2 regions of the Janthinobacterium lyxosi genome follow, and region 2 is predicted to be linked to the other one. Evidence: predicted binding sites of a transcription regulator. Region 2 holds the regulator's gene; the other holds the start of a gene.
The links. Region 2 encodes NrdR, which represses ribonucleotide reductase genes. Its sites were predicted from a motif close to CACNANATNTNGTG; they were not measured.

Region 1: a site for NrdR is predicted at 2,765-2,778, ahead of ACQ4WP_RS23345 (ribonucleoside-diphosphate reductase subunit alpha). Genes of this name have one in related genera too.

Annotation. Positions count from the first base shown of each region.
Region 1 covers NZ_JBNYXM010000029.1:4,044-8,239, reverse strand. Annotated here, with positions in the region: gene ACQ4WP_RS23345 (ribonucleoside-diphosphate reductase subunit alpha) at 1-2,509, opposite strand, end outside; gene ampD (1,6-anhydro-N-acetylmuramyl-L-alanine amidase AmpD) at 2,892-3,503, opposite strand; gene ACQ4WP_RS23335 (sigma 54-interacting transcriptional regulator) at 3,503-4,196, opposite strand, start outside.
Region 2 covers NZ_JBNYXM010000035.1:11,868-16,063, reverse strand. Annotated here, with positions in the region: gene ACQ4WP_RS24945 (pilus assembly PilX family protein) at 1-219, opposite strand, end outside; gene ACQ4WP_RS24940 (PilW family protein) at 304-1,272, opposite strand; gene pilV (type IV pilus modification protein PilV) at 1,278-1,862, opposite strand; gene nrdR (transcriptional regulator NrdR) at 2,094-2,558, opposite strand; gene glyA (serine hydroxymethyltransferase) at 2,703-3,950, opposite strand; ZMP/ZTP riboswitch at 4,062-4,188, opposite strand.

The sequences.
Region 1 (4,196 bases), on a different contig from region 2:
CGATCTTCACCAGACTGCCGTCAAAGTACTTCAGGTCGGAGATCATGACTTCATCCCACAGGTCGCGCGCCTTCAGGTCGCGCACCAGGTAGCCGTTGATCTCGGTGAATTCGCCCGACAGGTTCGATTTCACGTACAGGTTCTGGAACGTCGGCTCGATACAGGCCGACACGCCGATGATGTTCGAAATCGTCGCCGTCGGGGCGATCGCCACGCAGTTCGAGTTGCGCATGCCGAACTTGGCGATGCGTTCGCGCACCGGCGTCCAGTCCATGGCCGACGAGGAATCGACTTCCAGGTAGCCGCCGCGCTCTTCGGCCAGCAGTTTCACCGAGTCTTGCGGCAGGATGCCACGGTCCCACAGCGAACCGGCATACGATTCATAGCGGCCGCGCTCTTCGGCCAGTTCCGTCGAGGCCAGGTAGGCGTAGTAGCACACGGCTTCCATCGAGGTGTCGGCAAACGACACGGCGGCGTCCGAGGCGAACGGGATGCGCATCATGTGCAGGCAGTCCTGGAAGCCCATGACGCCCATGCCGACCGGACGATGGCGCATGTTCGAATTGCGTGCCTTCTCGACGGCGTAGTAATTGATGTCGATGACGTTGTCGAGCATGCGCATGGCGGTGCGGACGGTCTTGGCCAGCTTGACGTGATCGAGCTTGCCTTCTTTCATGTGCGCCGGCATGTTCACAGAACCGAGGTTGCAGACGGCGATTTCGTCAGGCCCCGTGTTCAGCGTGATTTCCGTGCATAGATTCGAGCTGTGGACGACGCCGACGTGCGACTGCGGGCTGCGGATGTTGCAAGGATCCTTGAACGTAATCCATGGGTGGCCCGTTTCAAACAGCATCGACAGCATCTTGCGCCACAGGTCCAGCGCGGCGATCTTTTTGAATGAGCGGATTTCGCCGGCGGCTGCCTTGGCTTCGTAGCCCAGGTAAGCCTTTTCAAAGGCTTTGCCGACCAGGTCGTGCAAGTCTGGCGTTTCGCTCGGCGAGAACAGGGTCCACTCGCCTTTTTCCATGACGCGCTTCATGAACATGTCGGGAATCCAGTTCGCCGTGTTCATGTCGTGCGTGCGGCGGCGGTCGTCGCCCGTGTTCTTGCGCAGGTCGAGGAATTCCTCGATGTCCATGTGCCAGGTTTCCAGGTAGGCGCAGACGGCGCCCTTGCGCTTGCCGCCCTGGTTGACTGCCACGGCCGTGTCGTTGACCACTTTCAGGAACGGCACCACGCCTTGCGACTTGCCGTTGGTGCCCTTGATGTGGGCGCCCAGGGCGCGCACTGGCGTCCAGTCGTTGCCCAGGCCGCCGGCGTACTTGGCCAGCAGCGCGTTGTCCTTGATGGCGTCGTAGATGCCTTCCAGGTCGTCCGAGACGGTGCTCAGGTAGCACGACGACAGCTGCGAGCGCAGGGTGCCCGAGTTGAACAGGGTCGGGGTCGAGCTCATGAAGTCGAACGAGGACAGCAGATTGTAGAACTCGATGGTGCGCGCTTCGCGGTCCGCCTCGTTCAGCGACAGGCCCATGGCCACGCGCATGTAGAACGCTTGCGGCATTTCGATGCGGACGTCATGGATGTGCAGGAAGTAGCGGTCATACAGGGTTTGCAGACCGATGTAGCCGAATTGCAAGTCGCGGTCGGCAACGATGGCCTTGGCCAGGCGTTCCAGGTCGAAGCTGGCGAGTACCGGGTTCAGCAGCTCGTTGGCGATGCCCTTGGCGATATATTGCGGGAAATACGTCAGGTACTCGGCAGCAGCGGCCGCTTGCGGCACTTCCTTGCCGAACACTTCCTTGCGCACCGTGTGCAGCAGGATGCGGGCCGTGACCTGGCTGTAGGCCGGATCTTTTTCCATCAGCGCGCGCGCCGCCAGGATGGCCGACTTGTGCAGCTCTTCGACAGGCACGCCGTCGTACAGGTTCTTCACCGTTTCAGCCAGGATGGCGTCGGCATCGACGTGCTTTTCCAGGCCGGCGCAGGCGGCGTTGATCAGGTCGCGCACTTCCTGCATGTCCAGCAGACGGCGCACGCCGTTATCAAGCACGTTCAATTGGGGTGCGGTCACTTGCGCGGAAGCGCCCAGCGCTTCCTTCTGCAGGCGGCGCTCTTCCATGTGCTTGGCGCGGTACAGCACGTAGGCACGCGCCACGTCGTGCTCGCCCGAACGCATCAGCGACAGTTCCACCTGGTCTTGCACGTCTTCGATATGGAAGGTGCCGCCGCCCGGCTGGCGGCGCACCAGCGCGGCGACGACGCCGTCCGTCAGCTGTTCCACCAGTTCGCGGATGCGCGCCGAAGCTGCGCCCTGGCCGCCGTTAACGGCCAAAAACGCCTTGGTCATGGCGATGGCGATCTTCGAAGGCTCAAATGCCACCACCGCGCCGTTGCGACGGAGGATGCGATAGTCGCCCAATGCCGCGCCCGTGCTCGCCACGCTGTTGGCCGCGCCTGGCGCTGGCGATACTGGCGTTGGATGGATGGAAATATCTTGTGGTGATTGCATTGAAGCTCCCGTTGTCAGCTAAAGTCAGCCTGCAGTTTTGCTGCCGCGTGTGTTGTTGAATAGAACGCCCGATGGTCAGGGTTTCTTCAGGTGTTTGTTGTCAAATAGTAAATAATACACAGCCAGAAATCATACGGCCAACCTGTACAGCCCGGCTGGCGCGAAACACGATCAAGGGTGATGAAACGCCAGTTCCCGTTGCCATATCAACAAACAGGGTAGCTTTGGTAATAATTCTGAAAACGTCTGTGATGGCACTACATATAGTCTTTAAATCCAAGGTATGCACTAATTGTAGTGCCCATCGAAAGGCGATGCAATAGTTTTCCGGCATCCGCCAACGTAATTTTTTGTATTTTCATATACGATTTCGGTTGACTTTTCAGGGCATGGATGGAAAGCCCAATCCCCGCGTAGTAAGCGCTAACGCAGGCTGCCCGCGCGCAGTTCCCATCCAGCATTCTTGATAAAAATGCCAGTCAAAAAACGGTCCCGGATCCGTCTTCCGCCCCGGTGCAATATGCTCGTGGCCGCGCACCTGGGACAAGCCATAGCGCGCCACCAGCGCCGCCGTCAGCGCCGCCAGCACGCGGTATTGCTGCGACTGGAAGGGGACAAAGTCCGTGCCTTCCATTTCGATACCGATGGAATAGCCATTGCACTGCGGGCGTCCTTCGAATGTGGATGCGCCAGCATGCCAGGCACGTTGATCAGCAGAAACATATTGCAACAGCGCACCATCGCGCCGCACAAAAAAGTGCGCCGACACCTGCAAGCCACGCAGGTCGGCGAAAGAAGGATCGGCATTATAATCTACCCGGCCGGTAAACAAGTCCGACACATGCGGTCCACCAAAGTGGCCGCCCGGCAAGCTGATGTTATGGATCACCAGCAAGTCGACTTGCGCACCTTCCGGGCGCGCATCCTGGTACGGCGAGTCATAGCGCAGCGCGCCGTCGCACCAGCCGTCATCATCTATCGTCCATGCTGTCATCAAGGTAGCGCTTCCTGTATCATCAATTTCTGCATGCGGTAACGCAACTGGCGCACGCTGAGACCCAGTTGGCGCGCCGCCCGTGCGCGGTGATAGCACGCCTGCACCAGCGCCTGCATGATCATGTCGCGCTCGGCCTGGCGCAAATACATGTCCAGCGGCAAGACCGGAGCTACGCCGCACGCCGCCATGCCCGGCAGGCACAGTTGCCGCTCCGGCAAGGCCGGCGCCGCTCGCAACGGGGGGATGCCCGCCGCTGACTGCAGGCCCAGCCCGTCGAGCGTGATCACGCCGCCATCGGCAAAGGCCAGTGCCCGTTCCAGCATATTTTCCAGTTCGCGCACATTGCCGGGAAACGCATACGCGGCCAGGGCCGCCAGCACCGGCGGCGCCAGGCTCACGGCCCGGCCCGGTGCCAGACGCGCCAGGATTACCTCACATAATACCTGCAGATCGCCGCGCCGCTCACGCAGCGGCGGCAGCGCCAACTCGATTACATTGAGGCGATAAAACAGATCCTGGCGAAACGTGCCGGCGGTCACGCCGCGCGCCAGGCCATGCTGGCTGGCGCACAGAATGCGCACGTCGACGGCTTCGTCGCTACTGCCGCCCAGCTTGCGCACGCGGCGCTCCTGCAGCACGCGCAACAGCTTCACCTGCATGGCCAGCGGCAGATCATCGACTTCATCGAGC
Region 2 (4,196 bases):
GAACCCGGCCGCACTGCCTGGTGCGAAGAGGCTGCTACGCCCCGGCGCGCCAGGCAAGCCTTCGATATCGTCCTGCGCATCCACCAATGCCTCCTCCGCCGCCTGAAACGCGATCTGCCGGTCGCGCTCGCCGCGTGCCGCCTTTTCGCCCTGCAAGGCGATCTGCGCCGCCGATATGCCCAGCAGCAAGATGATCACCAGCAGGCACAGCACATACACGAGGGTGGCGCCACCGTGACGTACACGAGCTGCGCACCAAGGTTCGCAACAGCGGACACCCGCGCCAGCCATCGCGCCGCCCGCCTAGGTCGGCCCGTTGCGCAGCATGATGCTCGTCTGCACCAGTTGCCGCAGCCTGGAGCGCGTTGCGGCGGGCAAGGACGCGCGCGCGATGCGCACGCCCGTGTCACCGGCGCCGTGCGCCTCGGCATACGCCTTGCCGAACAGGTCGAACTGTGCCGGCCCCAGTTCCGCTATCTTGTCCAGCTGGCCCGCCTCGCCATGCAACAGCAGCGCCACGCGCACGCTGGCCACGCGCTTCCAGTGCGTGCGGCGGTGAAAATCGCGCTGACGTGCGGCCGCATCCGCGCCCGCCAGCAACAGCGCCGCATCGTAGGCGTCGAGCGCGCTGGCATTGACATAGCGGTTCGCCACGCCGTCGGGCGGCGTATCCGTATCGAGGCCATACAGCACCTGAAAACCGTCAACACCGCGGATGATGGCGTCCGCGCCCCAGCCGTTCGCGCCACGATATTTGCAGCGCAGCTCGCCCTCGCCATCGGCGCCCTGCGCCACGTAGAAAATGCTCCAGCCCCGCTGCACCTCCGTTTGCGCGGCGCCCACGCCAAAGCCGGCGCAATTGAGCACGGAACCGTCGCCGCCCTCTTCCTTGCCGGCGCCGTAATAGCGCAGGGCCAGCACATCGCTGCCATGCAGGGCGCCGGGTAGCGCGCCGCTGATGCCCTCGCTGTTCTTGCCCAGGCTGTGCGCGTCGAGCCCGGCGATATTCGCGCTGTCATGCGCCGCATGGGCAACGGGCGCGGCGCTGCTGTCCCAGTTCACATATGCCGTCTGGCGCACGGCCCGGGCGATGGTATCGAGCGCATAGCGGCCGTTGTCGTCCAGGCGCGCACTGGCGGACTGGTCGCCATAGCTGCCGCTGGCCGCCAGCAGCATGGTGCTGGCCGCCAGCATCAGCAGCGCACCCAGCGACAGGGCCACCAGCAATTCGACCAGGCTCATGCCGCGCTGCCGGTGCCATGCGATAGGCATGCCATTCATGCACCGCCTCCCCCCAGCTGGAATGCCAGCCTGGGCAGCAACTCGCCTGCCGCATTCACGGCGGGCGAGCCATCTGGCAGGCGGGCGCGCCAGCCCAGCTTGATGACGATGGGCGCGCCCTTGCCGCCACTGCAGGCCCAGTGCAAGCCCTGGGCGGCAGCGTCCCACGCGGGAGCATCGCGGCAGATATGCAGGCGCGCGCCGGGCAAGGCCGATTGCAGCTGCTGTTTCCACTCGGCGATGTCGAACTGCGCCAGCTGCGCCGCGCCGCAGGCGGCAGCGCCGAAACAGTCCGGCGCACCGCCGCCAGCGTCGGCGCCGTCCGCCGCCGCGTAGGCCACGTTCAGGTAGGGATTGCCCGTATCGGGGCCATGCATGAGCACGCTGTTCGCCCGCATGCGCTCGGCCATGCCGGCGGCCAGTTGCACGCCAGCCGACAATAGCGCCGACTCATGGCGCGCGCGCAGGGAGCTCAGTTGCAGGATGCTGGCACCGAGCAGACCCAGCGCCAACAGCAGCAGCGACACCAGCACCTCGACGAGGCTGCTGCCATCCATGGGACCACGCGCGCCGCTATGCATGAGCTTCTCCTGCTGACAGAATCAAACCCGGACTGGAGCCGCACGAACGCCCGGCCCAGCTACACGATAGGCGCGCGCAAAAACGCAGGTATGAGGCAGCGCAAACGTCGCCGCGAAAAGGAGAAAAAGAAGGGGGAAAAAGCGCCTGGATTGATCAGGCGGCTTGCCAGGCGAGCGCTGGCGTGGTGAAAACAGGGCGCACGACCAGCCCCGTGTTCGACAATGTGAACGTCAGGGCTTGCTGCGCGCCTGCCCCACTTCGGCAATCGCATCCTGGAACTCGGCCAGGTCTTCGAAATTCTTGTAGACGGAGGCGAAGCGGATGTAGGCGATCTTGTCGAGACGCTTGAGTTCTTGCATGACCAGTTCGCCGATATAGCCGGAATCGACTTCGCGCAAGCCGCTGGTCAGCAATTTTTCCTGGATGGAGGCGATGGCCGTATCCACAGAGGCGGCCGCGACGGGACGCTTGCGCAAGGCCAGCATCAAACTGCCGCGCAACTTATCCGCAGCGAACTCCGTCCGGCTGCCATTCTTTTTGACGACGGCCGGCATGATAAGTTCAATGCGTTCGTAGGTGGTAAAACGCTTGTCGCATTTGCCGCAGCGGCGGCGGCGCCGAATGGCATCCCCTTCCTCCGATACGCGCGTATCGAGAACCTGGGTATCGCCATGCTGGCAAAATGGACATTTCATGGGCTGGCTACAACTTTATAGTAATAATTACGGGAAATCGCCGCCCTTGTACAAAGGGCGCCCGAATCACTCCGGGCGCCCTTGGGCACGACTGGAATGTGTCAGACAGAATCTTACTCCGTATGACACATTCTGGACAAATAATTATGCAGCGTACACAGGGTGCGCGTCGGCCAGTACTTTCACGGCCGCTTTGACGCGCTCGATGGTGGCGGCGTCATGCGGATTATCCAGCACGTCGGCGATCAGGTTGCCCACTTCTTCCGCTTGCGCTTCCTTGAAACCGCGCGTCGTCATCGCCGGGCTGCCCAGGCGGATGCCCGAGGTGACGAAGGGTTTTTGCGGGTCGTTCGGGATGCCGTTCTTGTTGCAGGTGATGTGCGCGGAACCGAGGATGGCTTCGGCTTCCTTGCCCGTCAGGTTCTTGGCGCGCAGGTCGACCAGCATGACGTGCGACTCGGTGCCGCCGGACACGATGCGCAGGCCGCGCTTGATCAGGGTTTTCGCCAGCACGTCGGCGTTCTTGATCACTTGCTTCTGGTATTCGACGAAGTCAGGGCTCAGCGCTTCCTTGAAGGCAACGGCCTTGCCGGCGATCACGTGCATCAGCGGGCCGCCCTGGATGCCAGGGAAGATGGCCGAGTTGATGGCTTTTTCGTGTTCAGCCTTCATCAGGATGATGCCGCCGCGCGGGCCGCGCAATGATTTGTGCGTGGTCGAGGTGACGAAGTCGGCGAACGGCACCGGGTTCGGGTACAGGCCGGCGGCGATCAGGCCCGCGTAGTGGGCCATGTCGACCATGAAGTAGGCGCCCACTTCCTTGGCGATCTTGCCGAAACGCTCGAAGTCGATCTTTTTCGAGAAGGCCGACGCGCCGGCGATGATCAGCTTAGGCTTGCGTTCGCGGGCCAGGCGTTCCATCGCCTCGTAGTCGATATCTTCTTCCGCCGTCAAACCATACGACACCACGTCGAACCATTTGCCGGACATGTTCAGCGGCATGCCGTGGGTCAGGTGGCCGCCTTCGGCCAGCGACATACCCATGATCAGGTCGCCTGGTTTCAGCATGGCAAAGAACACGCCCTGGTTCGCCTGCGAGCCGGAGTTCGGCTGCACGTTCGCGCATTCGGCACCGAACAGTTTTTTCACGCGGTCGATGGCCAGTTGTTCGGCGATGTCGACGAATTCGCAGCCGCCGTAGTAGCGCTTGCCCGGATAGCCTTCGGCATACTTGTTGGTCAGTTGCGAGCCTTGCGCTTCCATGACGGCTGGCGAGGTGTAGTTCTCCGACGCGATCAGTTCGATGTGGTCGTGCTGGCGCGTGTTCTCTTTTTGAATGACGGCGAACAATTCAGGATCGACGTTGGCGAGGGTATGATCTTTTGCAAACATGTAAAAACTCCAAGTATGAGGGTGCTTGTACTGGCAGGTTGGATCGAATGAGGGGAGCCGGCGTTAAGTGAATAACAACATTGGACAGGCAGCCTCTTCGTGCTTTTCCATAGTGGCTACCCAGGCGAACGGCTGATGAAAAATCTCACGTTTCCCGGTGGGTGCCCACCTTTCGCCGGTTTGCCGAACGCCACATTGTGGGGATCGCTCCGACTTTTCGCCAGTCACGTGAGACGTAATGGAAAT